3 regions of the Pseudomonas sp. TWI929 genome follow, and region 2 is predicted to be linked to each of the others. Evidence: predicted binding sites of a transcription regulator. Region 2 holds the regulator's gene; each other region holds the start of a gene.
The links. The regulator sigma-54, encoded in region 2, starts transcription at its own class of promoters, with help from an activator protein. The targets are predictions, from matches to a motif close to ANTGGCATNNANNTTGCTNT.
Positions count from the first base shown of each region.

Region 1: the regulator sigma-54 is predicted to act here: its motif matches at 3,690-3,709, upstream of nirB (nitrite reductase large subunit NirB).
Region 3: the regulator sigma-54 is predicted to act here: its motif matches at 1,600-1,619, upstream of glnA (type I glutamate--ammonia ligase).

Region 1 is NZ_JBDJLK010000124.1:1,921-8,111, reverse strand. Features, by position in the region: gene pcaQ (pca operon transcription factor PcaQ) at 1-501, opposite strand, end outside; gene nirD (nitrite reductase small subunit NirD) at 650-1,012, opposite strand; gene nirB (nitrite reductase large subunit NirB) at 1,012-3,528, opposite strand; gene ABE456_RS26910 (bifunctional nitrate reductase/sulfite reductase flavoprotein subunit alpha) at 3,869-6,191, opposite strand, start outside.
Region 2 is NZ_JBDJLK010000038.1:29,769-35,959, reverse strand. Features, by position in the region: gene ABE456_RS16630 (KpsF/GutQ family sugar-phosphate isomerase) at 67-1,041, shown strand; gene ABE456_RS16625 (HAD family hydrolase) at 1,054-1,578, shown strand; gene lptC (LPS export ABC transporter periplasmic protein LptC) at 1,587-2,159, shown strand; gene lptA (lipopolysaccharide transport periplasmic protein LptA) at 2,146-2,670, shown strand; gene lptB (LPS export ABC transporter ATP-binding protein) at 2,671-3,396, shown strand; gene ABE456_RS16605 (RNA polymerase factor sigma-54) at 3,573-5,066, shown strand; gene raiA (ribosome-associated translation inhibitor RaiA) at 5,146-5,454, shown strand; gene ptsN (PTS IIA-like nitrogen regulatory protein PtsN) at 5,467-5,931, shown strand; gene rapZ (RNase adapter RapZ) at 5,934-6,191, shown strand, end outside.
Region 3 is NZ_JBDJLK010000045.1:5,370-11,560, forward strand. Features, by position in the region: gene thiI (tRNA uracil 4-sulfurtransferase ThiI) at 1-1,227, opposite strand, end outside; gene glnA (type I glutamate--ammonia ligase) at 1,717-3,123, shown strand; gene glnL (nitrogen regulation protein NR(II)) at 3,495-4,580, shown strand; gene ntrC (nitrogen regulation protein NR(I)) at 4,577-6,013, shown strand.

The sequences.
Region 1 (6,191 bases), on a different contig from region 2:
CAAGTGCTCGAACGACAGGCCCTGGATCTGCGGGCTGTCGGTCATGCGCCCGACCACCAGTTCCAGCTCGCCCAGGTGCAACTGGCCGAGCAGCTGGGCGCTGACCCCGGTGACCACACTGATCAGCAGCGCCTCATGCCGCTGGTGCAGGCGGCACAGCACTTCAGGCATGAGCAGGCCTTCGACCGTGGACAGCACGCCGATGCGCACCTGCGACGGCGCCCGTGCTTCGCCACGCAGGCTGCTGACGCCGTCGCGCAGGGCCTGCACGCTGGGCCCGGCATAGCGCATGAAACGCGCCCCGGCCGGGGTCAGTTCGACGCCCTGATGGCTGCGCGCGAACAGCCGCGTTTCCAGCAGGTCTTCGAGTTCCTTGAGGGTCTTGGAGATGGCCGGCTGGCTGATCGCCAGAATGTCGGCAGCCCTGGCCAGGCTGCCCTGCCGGGCAATCTCCAGGAAGCACAGCAGGTGGCGGTACTTGATGCGGGTGTCTAAGTTCATGCAGCAAGCTTACCGCAATGCCGCTTGCAGATAACCTGCACGGGCCTCTTCGCGGGTGAACCCGCTCCCACAGGAACCCGCACAACCTTCCAGGCCCTGTAGGAGCGGGTTTACCCGCGAAGAGGCCCGTGCAAGCAGCAGATGAATATCAGGCCACTGCCAGTTCTACCGCCTCACCATTCAACCGCACCGGCCACACCCGCAAACGCTGCCCACCATCCTCCAGGCACTCTCCGCTCTGCAGGCTGAAATGCTGCTTGTACAACGGCGCCGCCACCACCAGCTCGCCCTGCACACTGCCCACCAGCCCGCGGCCGATGATATTGGCGCCGGAGCGTGGGTCGCGGTTGTCCACCGCGTACAGCGGCTGGGCCTGCCCCGGCAGGTAGAACAGTGCCACCTGGGCACCGTCGAGCCACACCACCACCCCGGAGTCGGCCACCAGGTCTTGCGCCTGGCATACCGCCTGCCAGTTCACTTGGGTTTTCACAGCAGCATTGGACAGGTTCATCAGATAGCCTCCTCGACAGTGGGGATCAGGTGCAGCGGTGCAACAGGCCGGCGTTGCTCGCGTTCGCGCACGAAGTGCACGTCCGGGTCGGCGCGCTGGTCGTTGACGAAAGTACGGAAGCGCTTGAGCTTCTCGGGGTCATTGAGGGCGTTGGCCCACTCGCATTCATACTGGTCGACCACATGCTGCATCTGCGCTTCCAGCTCGCTGGCGAGGCCCAGGCTGTCGTCGATGATCACCTGTTTCAGGTAGTCCAGCCCGCCCTCCAGGTTCTCGCGCCACACCGACGTGCGCTGCAACTTGTCGGCGGTGCGGATGTAGAACATCAGCACGCGGTCGATCAGGCGCACCAGGGTTTCGTCGTCGAGGTCGGTGGCGAACAGCTCGGCATGCCGCGGGCGCATGCCGCCGTTGCCGCACACGTAGAGGTTCCAGCCTTTGTCGGTAGCGATCACGCCGATGTCCTTGCTCTGCGCCTCGGCACATTCGCGGGTGCAGCCAGACACGGCGAACTTGAGCTTGTGCGGGCTGCGCAGGCCCTTGTAGCGGTCTTCCAGGCGCAGGGCCATGCCCACGCTGTCCTGCACGCCATAACGGCACCAGGTGCTGCCGACGCACGACTTCACCGTGCGGGTCGACTTGCCGTAGGCGTGGCCAGTTTCGAAGCCGGCCTCGATCAGCTCGCCCCAGATCAGCGGCAGCTCGTGCAGCTGGGCGCCAAACAGGTCGATGCGCTGGCCACCGGTGATCTTGGTGTACAGGTCGTACTTCTTGGCTACCTGGCCGATGACGATGAGCTTGTCGGGGGTGATTTCACCACCCGGGATGCGCGGTACCACCGAGTAGGTGCCGTTTTTCTGCATGTTGGCCATGAAGGTGTCGTTGGTGTCCTGCAGCGGTACCAGCGCCGGGTCCATGATTGGCTGGTTCCAGCACGAGGCAAGAATGTTGCCCACCGCCGGCTTGCAGATGTCGCAGCCAACGTGGCCCTTGCCATGGCGTTCAAGCAGTTCGCTGAAGGTGCGGATGCCCTCCACCCGCACCAGCCCGTACAGCTCCTGACGGGTGTAGGCGAAGTGCTCGCACAGGCTCTTGTCCACTGCCACGCCGCGGGCAGTCAGCTCATGCTCGAACACCTGCTTGAGCAAGGCTGCACAACCGCCGCAGCCGGTGGCGGCCTTGGTGCAGCCCTTGACGGCGGCGAGGTCGCTGCAGCCACTGTCGATGGCGGCGCAGACCGCGCCCTTGCTGACGTTGTGGCAGGAGCAGATGGTCGCGCTGTCGGGCAGCGCGTCGGCGCCCAGGGCCGGCGCACCGCCACTTTGCGGCAAGATCAACGCCGCCGGGTCGGCCGGCAGGGCGATGCCGTTCTGGGCATACTGCAGCAAGGTGTCGTAGTAGCTGTTGTCGCCGACCAGCACCGCGCCGAGCACGTGCTTGCCGCTGGCATCCACCACCAGTCGGCGGTAAGCACTGTTGGCCTCGTCGATGAAGCGGTAGCTGCGTGAGCCTGGGGTGGCACCGTGGGCATCGCCAATCGAGCCGACATCCACGCCCAGCAGCTTGAGCTTGGTCGACATGTCGGCGCCAGTGAAGGCCACCGCCGCCTCGCCCATCAGCAACGCCGCCAGGTTACGCGCCATGCTGTAGCCCGGGGCGACCAGGCCGAACACGCTGCCGTTCCACGATGCGCACTCGCCGATGGCGAAGATGCGTGGGTCGCTGCTGCGGCAGTGGTTGTCGATCACCACACCGCCACGTGCAGCGATGTCCAGGCCGCTGGCACGGCCCAGGGCATCCTGCGGGCGGATACCGGCGGAGAACACGATGAGGTCGGTTTCCAGGTGCTCGCCGCCATCGAAGTTCATGCGGTAGCGGTAGGCTTCACCGGCGCTGATCGACTGAGTGGCGCGCGACAAGTGCACGCCCACGCCCAAGGCTTCGATCTGCGCCTTGAGCGCGGCACCGCCCTCGCCGTCCAACTGGACCGGCATCAACCGTGGGGCGAATTCCACCACGTGGGCTTCCAGGCCCAGCGACTTGAGGGCGTTGGCCGCTTCCAGGCCGAGCAGGCCACCGCCCACCACCACGCCACGGCGGGCATTGGCTGCGGCAGCACGAATGCCATCGAGATCGTCGAGGGTGCGATAAACCAGGCGGGCATTGCCGCTGGAGCCTTCGATCGGCGGCACGAAGGGGTACGATCCGGTGGCCAGCACCAGTTGGTCATAGCCGTAGCGGCCCTCGGCGGTGACCACCTCGCAACGTTCGCGATCGATTTCCAGCACCGCTTCGCCGAGGTGCAGGTGCACGCCGTTGGCGTTGTAGAAACCGTGTTCGCACAGGGCCAGGGTTTCGGCACAGCTGCCGCCGAAGTATTCGGACAGGTGCACACGGTCGTAGGCGCGTTGGCGCTCTTCGCCGAACACCCGCACGTCGAAGCGCTGCAGGGCGCCGCGGCTGACCAGTTGTTCGACGCAATGGTGGCCGACCATGCCGTTGCCGACGATGACCAGTCGCTCTCGTTGCCCGCTGCTCGCTGTTGCCTACATAAGCCGATCCTCGATCAAAAAAAAAGCGCCTGGAGCCGAAGCTCCAGGCGCCTTTGCCTGTATTCATCACGGTAGGGGGCCCGGGTTGATCGCCGTTGATCAGTGGGCTTTGTTGTATCTGGGGTAAAGCAGGGACTGTGCCAATTGGGTTGCCTGTACCGGCCTCTTCGCGGGTAAACCCGCTCCTACAGGGATTTCCACAGGTTTCCAGACTTGCACAGTACCTGTGGGAGCGGGTTTACCCGCGAAGAGGCCGGCACAGACAATGCACATTCACAGTGCACATCAACCCATCCCGGTGCACTCAGTACACATCCCGCCGATAGCGCCTGGCTTTGCCCAAGCCTTCGACATAGGCCGCCGCAGCCGCCGCATCCATACAGCCATGCTCGGCCACGATCGCCCGCAACGCCGCATCCACATCCTTGGCCATGCGCTGAGCATCACCACACACATAGAAGTAAGCGCCCGCCTCCAGCCACTGCCACAGCTGCGCGCCCTGTTCGAGCATGCGGTGCTGCACATAAACCTTTTCGGCCTGGTCCCGCGAAAACGCTGTATCCAGCCGCAAGTGCCCTGCTGCCTGCCAGGCCTGCAGTTGGTCCTGGTAATAGAAATCGCTGGCCGCGTACTGCTCGCCAAAGAACAGCCAGTTACCCCCTTTTGCCCCCCGTGCTTCACGCTCTTCGAGGAAGGCACGGAACGGCGCAATGCCGGTGCCGGGGCCGACCATGATCACCGGCACGCTGTCGTCCTCGGGCAGGCGGAAGTGCTTCGACACCTGCGGGAAGATCGCCACCTTAAACGCCTGCACACGGTCGGCAAGGAAGCTTGAGCACACACCTTTACGTTCGCCATAGCGCACCGTCGATACGGTCAGATGCACCTGGTCCGGGTGTGCCAGCGGGCTGGAACTGATCGAGTAGAGGCGCGGCTGCAACGGTTTGAGCAGCTCCAGCCAGCTGGCCAGCGGCAACTGCTGGGGGAACGCGCGCAACACATCGACCAGCTGCCGGCCCCACAACCAGTCCTGCAGTTCGGCCTTGCACTCGGGCTGCAGCAGGCGTTGCAGGCCCGGGGCATTGTCGGCAAATGCCTGCAACTGCTGCGCGGTAACCTTGGCGATTTCCAGGTGGGTTTGCAGGGCTTCGGCCAGCGGCATGGCGGGCTGGCCTTTCAGCTCTACCATGGCCAGGCCATCGAGCTGCATCAGCGCCAGCAGTTCGTCGACCAGCGCCGGGCAGTTGCGCGACCACACGCCCAGGGCATCACCGGCGGCATAGGTAAAGCCGCTGCCGCTCAGGTCGAAGACCAGCTGGCGGGTTTCCTTGCTGGCACCCGGGCCGTTGAGCAGGCGGTTCTCCAGCAAGGTAGCGGCCCAGGGTTGCTGCTTGCTGTAGGCCGCCACAGGTGCCGGCTCGCTGAGCGGCAGCGGCGCATCGGCGCTGCCCAGGGTGGGCAGCAGCGCGTCGAGCCAGGCGGCGAAGGCGTCGTCGAAGTCCGGTTCGCAATCCACCCGCTGCAGCAGGCGCCGGCCACCCAGCTCGGCCAGGCGCTGGTCGAGCTTGCGGCCAAAACCGCAGAACTGGTCGTAACTGGAGTCGCCGAGGGCCAGCACAGCATAGGGCAGCTCGGCGCAGTGGGCGCCCTCCTCACCCTGCAAGGCCTGCCAGAACGTCGCCGCGCTATCAGGCGCGTCGCCATCGCCAAAGGTACTGGCAATCAGCAGCACGCTAGCCGCACCCTGCAGCTGGTGCGGGCTGACCGCCTCCATGCAGCTGAGTTGCACGTCGAGGCCAGCACCGCGCAGGCGTTCGGCACAGCGTTCGGCCAGCAGCTCGCCGTTACCCGTCTGCGAGGCCCACAGCACTTGGTGCCGTGGCGTTGCCTGCGGCGCAATGGGCAGCGCCGCAGGCTGGGCGAACAGCCCGGCCAACAGGCCATCGATGAACAGCCGGCGGTTGGCGGCCAGCGGCGCACCGGCCGGCAGGCTGGGCACCCCCTCGGCGCGGCCCTGGTCCAGGCCCAGCAGGAAGCCTTGCAGGTAGTGGCGCTCTTCCTCGGCCAGCACCGGAGCCGGCAGGGTATCCAGGCCAAGCAGACGGGACAGGGTGGCAGTTGGCATGCGGGCGGGCTCCGGAATGGCAGTGTTCAGTTCAAGGGCTTCGATGCGCTCGCCTGCGACCCGCTCCAGGGCCACGGCGCAGTGTTTGAATGCAGGCTGCAGCGACAGCGGGTCGACCGCGTCGCAGGTCACGGCGTTGATCGCCAGCTGCTCGCCGAACAGGTCGTTCCAGTGGAACGGCGCAAAGCAGTTGCCTGGCATGACCCGCTCGCTGATGCGCGCTGGCAGCACGGCTTGACCGCGGCGCGAGCGAATGGCCACCTGGTCCTTTTCAGCAATGCCTAGCCGGGCGGCATCGTCGGGGTGGATTTCAACGAAGGGGCCGGGCTCCAGCTTGTTCAGCGCCGGCACCTTGCCGGTCTTGGTCAGGGTGTGCCACTGGTGCTGTACGCGGCCGGTATTCAGCACCATGGGGTAGCCGTCATCCGGCAGCTCTGGTGCCGGCAACCACGGCCGGGCGAAGAAACGCGCCTTGCCGCTGGCAGTCGGGAAGGCCAGCGCC
Region 2 (6,191 bases):
AAGCGTGAGGGTTTCTTTCATTGCGGCTATAATCGCCGCCTTTTCATCAGGCATTGCTTTTTCGACATGAGCCAATCCAGCGAGCTGATCCAATCCGCCCAACGCACCTTGCGCCTGGAGCTTGAAGCCGTAGAGGCCCTGCTGGCGCGCATCGACGACACTTTCGTCAAGGCCTGCGAACTGATCCTGGCCAGCAAAGGCCGGGTCGTCGTGGTCGGCATGGGCAAGTCCGGGCATATCGGCAACAAGATCGCCGCCACCCTGGCCAGCACCGGTACACCAGCGTTTTTCGTGCACCCCGCCGAGGCCAGCCATGGCGACATGGGCATGATCACCCGCGATGATGTCATTCTTGCCCTGTCGAACTCCGGCAGCACCGCCGAGATCGTCACGCTGCTGCCGCTGATCAAGCGCCTCGGCATCAAGCTGATCAGCCTGACCGGCAACCCGGACTCGCCCCTGGCCCAGGCCGCCGAGGTCAATCTCGACGCCCGCGTCGAGCAAGAGGCCTGCCCACTCAACCTGGCCCCTACCTCGTCCACCACGGCATCGCTGGTGCTGGGCGACGCGTTGGCCATCGCCCTGCTCGAGGCCCGCGGCTTCACAGCCGAGGACTTTGCCTTCTCGCACCCAGGTGGTGCGCTTGGCCGCCGCCTGCTGCTCAAGGTCGAGAACGTGATGCACGCTGGCGACGAGCTGCCCCAGGTCCCCCGCGGCACCTTGCTCAAGGACGCGCTGCTGGAAATGTCCAGCAAAGGCCTGGGCATGACCGTGATCGTCGAAGCCGACGGCAAACTGGCCGGGGTCTTCACCGACGGCGACCTGCGCCGTAGCCTGGACCGCAACATCGACGTGCACACCACCCTGATCGAGCAGGTAATGACGGTGCACGGCAAGACGGCCCGCGCCGATATGCTCGCCGCAGAGGCCCTGAAGATCATGGAAGACCACAAGATCGGCGCGCTGGTGGTGGTGGACCGCGAGGACCGCCCGACCGGCGCCCTGAACATGCACGACCTGCTGCGCGCCGGCGTAATGTAAAGGAGCCATGCAATGAACCAGGACCTCATGCAACGCGGCAAAGGCATCAAGCTGGCAGTATTCGACGTGGACGGCGTGCTCACCGATGGGCGCCTGTATTTCCTCGAGGACGGCAGCGAATTCAAGACCTTCAACACACTCGATGGCCAGGGCATTAAGATGCTCATGGCCTCGGGCGTGACCACCGCGATCATCAGCGGGCGCAAGACGCCGGTGGTCGAGCGCCGGGCGAAAAACCTCGGCATCCCGCACCTGTACCAGGGCCGCGAGGACAAATTGGTGGTGCTTGACGGCCTGCTCGCTGAACTGGGCCTAAGCTATGATCAAGTGGCCTACCTGGGCGACGACCTGCCCGACCTGCCGGTGATCCGCCGAGTGGCCTTGGGCATGGCGGTAGCCAACGCCGCGCCGTTCGTTCGCCAGCACGCCCATGGCGTGACCCAGGCACGCGGCGGCGAAGGCGCGGCCCGTGAATTCTGCGAACTGATCATGCAGGCCCAGGGCACCCTGGACGCTGCCAACGCCAACTACCTGTAAGGCTGCCCATGTTCAGCAAGAAAGCCCGAAACATCGTGCTGCTCGGGGCGATTGCCGCCCTGCTGGTAGCCATCGGCTACTGGAATGTCAGCCCTGAGAGCTTCCTCGACAAACCTGTGGCCCAGGTAGACGAAAGCGCCATCGACTACTACGCGATCAATGCGCATAGCGTGCAGTTCCTGCCCGACGGCAAGCTGCAGTACGAAATGACTGCCGACAAGGTCGAACACCTCAAGGCCAGCGAAATCACCCTGCTGACCACGCCGGACCTGCACATGTACCGCGGCACCGAATACCCGTGGCACGTGCAGAGCACGCGCGCCGAGGTCAACCCGGACGGCACCGAGGTCGAGTTGATCGACAAGGTACGGGTTGCTCGCACCGACGAAAAACAGCGTGAAACCATCATTACCAGTTCACGCATGACCGTGTTCCCGCAGAAGCAATATGCGCAGACCGAGCAAGCCGTTAGAATCGACGGCGCCGGTGGCACAACTACGGGCAAAGGAATGAAAGCGTATTTGAAAGAAGGCAAGATGGACTTGCTCTCTAACGTAAGAGGACAGTATGAGGCTCGTTAAAACCCTCCCCCTTTTGCTCAGCCTGAGCGCAGCACTGGGAAGCGCGAGCGCCCTCGCCCTGCCGAACGACCGTGACCAGCCAATCCGCATCCAGGCCGACAATGCCCACTTGGACGACAAGCAAGGCGTGGCCACCTACACCGGCGACGTGATCATCACCCAAGGTTCCATGATGATCAAAGGCAACACCGTGACCATCACCCGTTCCGCCGCCGGCGACATCGACGTGGTGACCTCGGTGGGCAACCTGGCCTACTTCGAGCAGCAGCAGAGCGCGGCCAAGCCAGACAAGATGAAAGGCTGGGGCGTGACCATCCAGTATCAGGCGCAGAAGGACCTGGTTATCCTCACCGACCGCGCCAAGGTCGAGAACGAAGGCAACACCACCGAAGGCGAGAAAATCGTCTACAACACCCAGACCCAGGTGGCGACCGCAGGTCGTGGTGGCAACGTGACCTCGCCGCGTCAGCGTATCGACATGGTGATCCAGCCCAAGAAGAAGGCCGAGTAAATGGCAACCCTCAAAGCCCAGCACCTGGCCAAGAGCTACAAGGGGCGGCAAGTCGTACGTGACGTCAGCCTGTCGATCGACAGCGGTCAGATCGTCGGCCTGCTTGGCCCCAACGGCGCCGGCAAGACCACCTGCTTCTACATGATTGTCGGGCTGGTGCAGGCCGAACAGGGGCGCGTGCTGATCGACAACCTCGATGTCAGCCACCAGCCCATGCACGGCCGTGCCCGCGCCGGTATCGGCTACCTGCCGCAGGAAGCCTCGATCTTCCGCAAGCTGTCGGTGGCCGACAACATCATGGCCATCCTCGAGACCCGCAAGGACCTCGACCGCGAAGGCCGGCGTAAAGAGCTGGAAAGCCTGCTGCAGGAATTCCACATCAGCCACATCCGCGACAACCTCGGCATGAGCCTGTCCGGTGGCGAACGCCGCCGTGTCGAGATTGCCCGAGCGCTGGCAACCGCACCCAAGTTCATCCTGCTGGACGAACCGTTCGCCGGTGTCGACCCAATTTCCGTGGGCGACATCAAGCAGATCATCCACCACCTCAAGGCCAAAGGCATCGGTGTACTGATCACCGACCACAACGTGCGTGAGACCCTGGATATTTGCGAAACCGCCTATATCGTCAATGATGGCCGGCTGATCGCCGAAGGAGACGCCGAGACCATCCTGGCCAACGAACTGGTCAAAGAGGTTTACCTGGGCCATGAGTTCCGGCTCTGACCCCGGTACGCGCCTGGAGTACTGGCAAATCGCCCTGAATCCGGGGTTAAAGTTGTAACGGTACTCTAGGCAAACGCTACAATTTAAGGCATAAAACTTGCTTGATCTGGCGCCCCGGCGCCCTCGTGTAGTGGATGGCGCATGCGCGCCGGCGAACAAGGTATTAAGCCCCTGCCATGAAACCATCGCTCGTCCTAAAAATGGGCCAGCAACTGACGATGACACCGCAGTTGCAACAGGCCATCCGCCTGCTCCAGCTCTCCACCCTGGACCTCCAACAGGAAATCCAGGAAGCGCTGGAGTCGAACCCGATGCTCGAACGCCAGGAAGACGGCGACGACTTCGACAACAGCGACCCGATGGCGGACAACGCCGAGAACAAGCCGGCCACCGAAGCCCAGGACAACAGCTTCCAGGAAAGCACCATCAGTGCCGACAACCTGGAAGACGGTGAGTGGAGCGAGCGCATCCCCAACGAGCTCCCGGTCGATACCGCCTGGGAAGACATCTACCAGACCAGTGCCAGCAGCCTGCCGAGCAACGATGACGACGAGTGGGACTTCACCACACGCACATCGGCCGGCGAGAGCCTGCAGAGCCACCTGCTGTGGCAGCTGAACCTGGCGCCGATGTCCGACACCGACCGCCTGATTGCCGTCACCCTGATCGACAGCATCAACGGCCAGGGCTACCTGGAAGACACCCTTGAGGAAATCTGCGAAGGGTTCGACCCAGAGCTGGATATCGAACTGGACGAGGTCGAAGCGGTACTGCACCGCATCCAGCAGTTCGAGCCAGCCGGCGTCGGCGCCCGCAACCTGGGCGAATGCCTGTTGCTGCAACTGCGCCAGTTGCCCGCCAGCACCCCGTGGATGACCGAAGCCAAGCGCCTGGTCACCGACTTCATCGACCTGCTCGGCAGCCGCGACTACAGCCAACTGATGCGGCGCATGAAAATCAAGGAAGACGAACTGCGCCAGGTCATCGAGCTGGTACAAAGCCTCAACCCGCGCCCCGGTTCGCAGATCGAGTCCAGCGAGCCCGAGTACGTCGTGCCCGACGTCATCGTGCGCAAGGACAGCGACCGCTGGTTGGTGGAACTGAACCAGGAGGCCATCCCGCGCCTGCGCGTCAACCCGCAGTACGCCGGTTTTGTGCGTCGTGCCGACACCAGCGCCGACAACACGTTCATGCGCAACCAACTGCAGGAAGCACGCTGGTTCATCAAGAGCCTGCAAAGCCGCAACGAAACCCTGATGAAGGTCGCCACGCAGATCGTCGAACACCAGCGCGGCTTCCTCGACCATGGCGACGAAGCAATGAAACCGCTGGTGCTGCATGACATCGCCGAAGCGGTGGGCATGCACGAGTCGACCATTTCGCGTGTCACCACGCAGAAATACATGCACACGCCACGCGGCATCTACGAACTGAAATACTTTTTCTCGAGCCACGTCAGCACCTCCGAAGGCGGAGAATGCTCGTCCACAGCGATCCGCGCGATCATCAAAAAACTGGTTGCAGCGGAAAATCAGAAAAAGCCATTGAGTGACAGCAAGATCGCTGGTTTACTGGAGGCACAAGGCATCCAGGTAGCCCGTCGCACCGTCGCCAAGTACCGCGAGTCCCTCGGCATCGCACCGTCGAGCGAGCGCAAGCGACTGATGTAGCCCCTGAGATGTGCCACAGCGTTTGTGGGGCAGGTGCAAGACCTGCCTCTTTATGCACGGGCAACAAAGGAGAAGCTGTATGCAAGTCAATATCAGTGGACAGCATGTAGAAGTCACCCAGCCACTGCGCGATTATGTGCTTGAAAAGCTCGCTCGCGTGGAAAGTCACTTCGACAAGATCACCAACGTGCAGGTCATCATGAAAGTCGAGAAGTTGCAGCAGAAGGTCGAGGCGACCCTGCAAATTCCCGGCGGCGAAGTGGTTGCCAACGCCGAACACGAAGACATGTATGCAGCGATCGACGCCTTGGCCGACAAGCTCGACCGCCAACTGAAAAAACACAAGGAAAAACAGCAAAGCCTGCTGCAAGGTGCAGCTGCCCGCTGATCCCCCTCATCCATGATCCGACTTGAAACCATCCTGACCCCCGGCCGTTCCCTTGTGAACGTGCCGGGCGGCAGTAAGAAGCGCGCCCTGGAAAAGGTCGCCACCGTCATCGCCGAACAAGTGCCAGAACTGGAGATGCAAGACGTCTTCGAAAAACTGGTCGCCCGGGAAAAACTCGGTTCGACCGGTTTCGGCAATGGCATCGCCATCCCGCATTGTCGGCTTGAAGGATGTTCCGCTCCAGTCAGCGCCCTGCTGCACCTGGAGGCTCCAATCGATTACGACGCCATCGATGGCGCTCCAGTAGACCTGCTGTTCGTCCTGCTGGTGCCTGAAGCCGCCACCGATGCCCATCTGGAACTGCTGCGTCAGATCGCCAGCATGCTCGATCGCAAGGAGGTCCGTGATCGCCTGCGTGCGGCCACCAGCAGTGAGGCCCTGTTCCAGGTTGTCCTGGACGTACAGAACGAGCACTGAACATGCGCCTGATCATCGTCAGCGGCCGGTCCGGCTCCGGCAAGAGCACCGCCCTCGATGTCCTGGAAGACAACGGTTACTACTGCATTGACAACCTGCCCGCCGGGCTGCTGCCGCAGCTGGCGGAAAATGCGCTGATCAATACCGAATTGCTGCAGCCCAAAGTCGCCGTGTCGATCGATGCGCGCAACTTGCCCAGCCACCTGACACGCTTCCCCGAGTTGCTTGAAGAAGCACGTGCCCGGCATATCAAGTGCGAC
Region 3 (6,191 bases), on a different contig from region 2:
CTGGCCTGGCAACGCCTCGGCCACTTCCTCGATCTCGATGTCCTTGCCCAACTCATCGATCACATGGTCGATGGAAATGAACTTGGCACGTTCCAGGGCGCGCTCCAGCACGGCCATGTCGAACTGCTTCTCTTCATGCTCCATGCGGTGACGCTTGGCGTGGGTGGTCGGGTTTACCGAGATCACGCCGCAGTATTCTGGCATGTGCTTGGCGAAATCGGCGGTGCCGATTTCGGTGGCCTGGTCGATGATGTCCTGCTTGTGGCTGGCCAGCAGCGGGCGCAATACCAGCTTGTCGGTGGCCGAGTCGATGATCGACAGGTTCGGCAGGGTCTGGCTGGACACCTGGGAAATCGCCTCGCCGGTTACCAGCGCGTCAATCTGCAGGCGGTCGGCCATGTGCGCGGCACCGCGCAGCATCATGCGCTTGAGGGTCACGCCCATGTAGCTGTTGTCGACCTTGTTGAGGATCTCGCCGACCACTTCTTCGAACGGCACGCTGATGAACAGCACGCGCTGGCTGCTGCCGTACTTTTTCCACAGGTAGTGGGCCACTTCCATCACGCCCAGCTCGTGGGCACGGCCGCCAAGGTTGAAGAAGCAGAAGTGGGTCATCAGGCCGCGGCGCATCATCTGGTAGGCCGCCACGGTGGAGTCGAAGCCACCGGACATCAGCACCAGGGTCTGCTCCAGGGCACCCAGCGGGTAGCCGCCGATGCCGTTGTGCTGGTTGTGAATCACGTACAGGCGCTGGTCGCGGATTTCCATGCGCACCACGACTTCAGGCGTCTTCAGATCGATGCCGGCGGCGCCGCACTGCTGGCGCAGCTGGCTGCCGACGTAGCGGTCGACGTCCATCGAGGTGAAGTCGTGGTGGCCGCCGCGTTTGCAGCGCACCGAGAAGCGCTTGCCGGCCAGCAAGTGGCCGAAGTGGTGCTTGCACTTGGCGACGATGTCGTCGAAGTCGCCCAGCGGGTATTCCTCTACCTGCAGGAAGTGGGTGATACCCGGCGTGCAGGTGAGGCGCTCGATCATTTCGCGCTGGACTTTTTCGTCTTCGACGCGGGTGACCACTTCGAGATTGTCCCAGACACCATCGACCGCGAGCTCAGGGTCGAGGTCCTTGAGCACGTTGCGGATGTTCTTGCCGAGCTGGCGGATGAAGCGCTTGCGCACCGGCCGGCTCTTGATGGTGATTTCTGGGAAGACTTTGACGATAAGTTTCATTGGTTAACAGCGCGCGCAGGGCCTGCCGAAAATGAGGGGCGCGAATTATAGCGGAAATTGCTCAGGATTTGACCAACTTTTGATCAGAAGCTTTCAGATAAATGCAGGGGCCGGTTTTTGTACCGCCTGTTCCGGCCCTTTCGCGGGTGAACCCGCTCCCACAGTGACCGCACAGATTTCGAAGGGGTGTAATTCCTGTGGGAGCGGGTTCACCCGCGAAGAGGCCCTCAAAAAAAGCACACCACTCAAGCCGTGCACCATAGCGGTGCACTGATACCAAAATTCGCATCTTAAGGGTGCATTTTTCCCGCATAGCCCAGCGCAAAATGCCCGCAAACGCCCCCTTTTATCCCGCGCTCGCCATTTTCGGGCACTGGCATGCAATTTGCTCCCTTGTGAGGCAGGTAAGCTTGGCCGACTATCCGCGCCCGGCAACACCCTTTTTCCAGGGCAGCGGCCCACCGCGCTCTAGACCATCCGGAGGACAACATGTCGAAGTCGGTTCAACTCATCAAAGATCATGACGTCAAGTGGATTGATCTGCGTTTCACGGACACCAAAGGCATTCAGCACCACGTGACCATGCCGTCGCGTGACGCTCTGGACGAAGACTTCTTCGAAGTCGGCAAGATGTTCGACGGTTCCTCCATCGCTGGCTGGAAAGGCATCGAAGCTTCCGACATGATCCTGATGCCGGTCGACGACACCGCCGTACTGGACCCGTTCACCGAAGAGCCAACCCTGATCATCACCTGCGACATCGTCGACCCGTCGAGCATGCAGGGCTACGATCGCGACCCACGCGCCATCGCCAAGCGCGCCGAAGAGTACCTGAAGAGCACCGGTATCGGTGACACCGTATTCGCCGGCCCAGAGCCTGAGTTCTTCATCTTCGACGAAGTGAAGTTCAAGTCGGACATCTCCGGCTCGATGTTCAAGATCTTCTCCGAGCAAGGCTCGTGGATGACCGACGCTGACGTGGAAGGCGGCAACAAAGGCCACCGTCCAGGCGTGAAAGGCGGCTACTTCCCGGTTCCGCCGTTCGACCACGACCACGAAATCCGTACTGCCATGTGCAACGCTCTGGAAGAAATGGGCCAGACCGTTGAAGTTCACCACCACGAAGTGGCGACTGCCGGCCAGAACGAAATCGGCGTCAAGTTCAACACCCTGGTGAAGAAAGCTGACGAAGTACAGGCCCTGAAATACGTCGTGCACAACGTTGCCGACGCCTACGGCCGTACCGCCACCTTCATGCCGAAGCCTCTGTACGGCGACAACGGTTCGGGCATGCACGTGCACATGTCGATCTGGAAAGACGGCAAGAACACCTTCTCGGGTGAAGGCTATGCCGGCCTGTCCGACACCGCCCTGTACTTCATCGGCGGTATCATCAAGCACGGTAAGGCCCTGAACGGCTTCACCAACCCGTCGACCAACTCGTACAAGCGTCTGGTCCCAGGCTTCGAAGCCCCGGTAATGCTGGCCTACTCGGCTCGCAACCGTTCCGCCTCGATCCGTATTCCTTACGTCGGCAGCCCGAAAGCCCGCCGTATCGAAGCACGCTTCCCAGACCCATCGGCCAACCCGTACCTGGCCTTCGCGGCCCTGCTGATGGCTGGCCTGGACGGCATCCAGAACAAGATCCACCCTGGCGATGCTGCCGACAAGAACCTGTACGACCTGCCACCAGAAGAGGCCAAGGACATCCCGCAAGTGTGCGGCAGCCTGAAAGAAGCTCTGGAAGAGCTGGACAAAGGCCGTGCGTTCCTGACCAAGGGCGGCGTGTTCTCCGACGACTTCATCGATGCCTTCATCGAACTGAAGAGCGAAGAAGAGATCAAGGTCCGTACCTTCGTGCACCCGCTGGAATACGAGCTGTACTACAGCTGCTGATCTGATCGGCGCCTCGCGCCGCTGACATGATCAAGACGAGACGGCCTCCTTCGGGAGGCCGTTTTCGTTTCTGCTCCACATAGCGGCCACAGTAACCTCAACTGCCACGCTATGCTCTATCTTGGTGCACAGCTGAACGTCGTGCCCCCATTTGCTCCCCAATCTGGTTCAAGTGAAACGATTCATCCAGAGTTTATGTTCCGAATTTGCGCAGACTCAGGCCTTTATCGGCCAATCCCGCTTCTTTTCGGAGCTTTGGTTTGTTTCTTGCATTTTCTTGAGGTAGAGAGTCTCGCACCAGCGGACCCACCCGCGTCCGGCCCTGGCCAAAGCAGTGCCAGGCAAGCGCCAAAAGAGGTCAACGACGCCTTATGACCATCAGCGATGCACAGCACCGTCTGCTCCTGGACAACCTGACCACCGCCACGTTGTTGCTCAACGCAGAGCTGCGCCTGGAGTACATGAACCCGGCCGCGGAAATGCTGCTGGCCGTCAGTGGCCAGCGCAGCCATGGGCAGTTCATCAGTGAACTGTTCACCGAGTCGACCGAAGCGCTCAGCTCGCTGCGCCAGGCGGTCGAGCAGGCGCACCCATTCACCAAGCGTGAAGCGCAGCTCACCTCGCTGACCGGGCAGACCATCACCGTCGACTACGCGGTAACGCCTATCCTGCACCAGGGCCAGACCCTGCTGTTGCTGGAGGTGCACCCACGTGACCGGCTGCTGCGCATCACCAAGGAAGAAGCCCAGCTGAGCAAGCAGGAAACTACCAAGATGCTGGTGCGCGGCCTGGCCCACGAAATCAAGAACCCGCTCGGCGGTATCCGCGGCGCAGCCCAGCTGCTGGCGCGCGAACTGCCCGAGGAAGGCCTGCGCGACTACACCAACGTCATCATCGAAGAGGCCGACCGCCTGCGCAACCTGGTCGACCGCATGCTCGGCTCGAACAAGCTGCCGTCGCTGGCCATGACCAACATCCACGAAGTGCTGGAGCGGGTCTGCAGCCTGGTGGAGGCCGAAAGCCAAGGCTGCATCACTTTGGTGCGCGATTACGACCCAAGCCTGCCAGACGTGCTGATCGACCGCGAACAGATGATCCAGGCCGTACTCAACATCGTGCGCAACGCCATGCAGGCGATCAGCTCGCAGAACGAACTGCGCCTAGGCCGTATCACCTTGCGCAGCCGGGCCCTGCGCCAGTTCACCATCGGCCATGTGCGTCATCGCCTGGTGGCGCGTGTCGAGATCATCGACAACGGCCCGGGCATCCCGGCGGAACTGCAGGACACCCTCTTCTATCCCATGGTCAGTGGTCGCCCGGACGGTACCGGGCTGGGCCTGGCCATTACCCAGAACATCATCAGCCAGCACCAGGGCCTGATCGAGTGTGAAAGCCATGCAGGCCACACCGCTTTCTCGATCTACCTGCCCCTGGAACAAGGAGCCACCGCCTCATGAGCCGAAGTGAAACCGTATGGATCGTCGACGATGATCGCTCCATCCGCTGGGTCCTGGAAAAAGCCCTGCAACAGGAAGGCATGACCACCCAGAGCTTCGACAGCGCCGATGGCGTCATGGGGCGCCTGGCGCGCCAGCAGCCAGACGTGATCATTTCCGACATCCGCATGCCCGGCACCAGTGGCCTCGACCTGCTGGCACAGATCCGCGACCAACACCCGCGCCTGCCGGTCATCATCATGACCGCCCATTCCGACCTGGACAGTGCGGTGGCGTCGTACCAGGGCGGTGCCTTCGAGTACTTGCCCAAGCCGTTCGACGTCGACGAAGCAGTCTCGCTGGTAAAACGCGCCAACCAGCACGCCCAGGAGCAACAAGGGCTGGACGTGCCACAGAACCTGGCGCGCACCCCGGAAATCATCGGCGAAGCACCGGCCATGCAGGAGGTGTTTCGCGCCATCGGCCGCCTCAGCCACTCCAACATCACCGTGCTGATCAACGGCGAATCGGGTACTGGCAAGGAGCTGGTGGCGCATGCCTTGCACCGCCACAGCCCGCGCGCGGCGTCACCGTTCATCGCCCTGAACATGGCCGCCATCCCCAAGGACCTGATGGAGTCCGAGCTGTTCGGCCATGAAAAAGGCGCCTTCACTGGCGCTGCCAACCTGCGCCGCGGCCGCTTCGAGCAGGCCGATGGCGGCACGCTGTTCCTCGACGAAATTGGCGACATGCCAGCCGACACCCAAACCCGCCTGCTGCGGGTGCTGGCTGATGGCGAGTTTTACCGCGTGGGCGGTCATGTGCCGGTCAAGGTCGATGTGCGCATCATCGCCGCCACTCACCAGAACCTTGAGTCGCTGGTGCAGGCCGGCAAGTTCCGCGAGGACTTGTTCCACCGCCTGAACGTGATCCGCATTCACATCCCACGGCTGGCCGACCGCCGCGAAGACATCCCCGCCCTCGCCCGCCACTTCCTCGCCCGTGCCGCCCAGGAACTGGCGGTGGAGCCGAAAATCCTCAAGCCGGAGACCGAAGAGTTCATCCGCAACCTGCCATGGCCAGGCAACGTGCGGCAGATGGAGAACACCTGCCGCTGGATCACCGTCATGGCTTCCAGCCGCGAGGTACTGATCGGCGACCTGCCGCCCGAGCTGCTGAACCTGCCACAGGACGCCGCGCCGGTGACCAACTGGGAGCAGGCCCTGCGCCAATGGGCCGACCAGGCGCTGGCGCGTGGGCAGACCAACCTGCTGGACAGCGCGGTACCGAGCTTTGAACGGATCATGATCGAGACGGCGCTCAAGCACACTGCCGGGCGCCGCCGGGATGCCGCGCTGCTGCTGGGTTGGGGGCGCAATACCCTGACGCGCAAGATCAAGGAGCTGGGGATGAATGTGGCTGGGGGGGATGAAGAGGAAGGTGATGAGCACTGAGCTCTAGTTTAACCCACAAGATCTCTGGGGCTGCTGCGCAGCCCTATCGCGACACAAGGCCGCTCCTACAGGAGATTGCGTTTACCTGTAGGAGCGGCCTTGTGTCGCGATGGGCCGCAAAGCGGCCCCAGCTATTTCAGCCTTCCGATGCACCGATCCTGTGCCCAACGCACCGCCT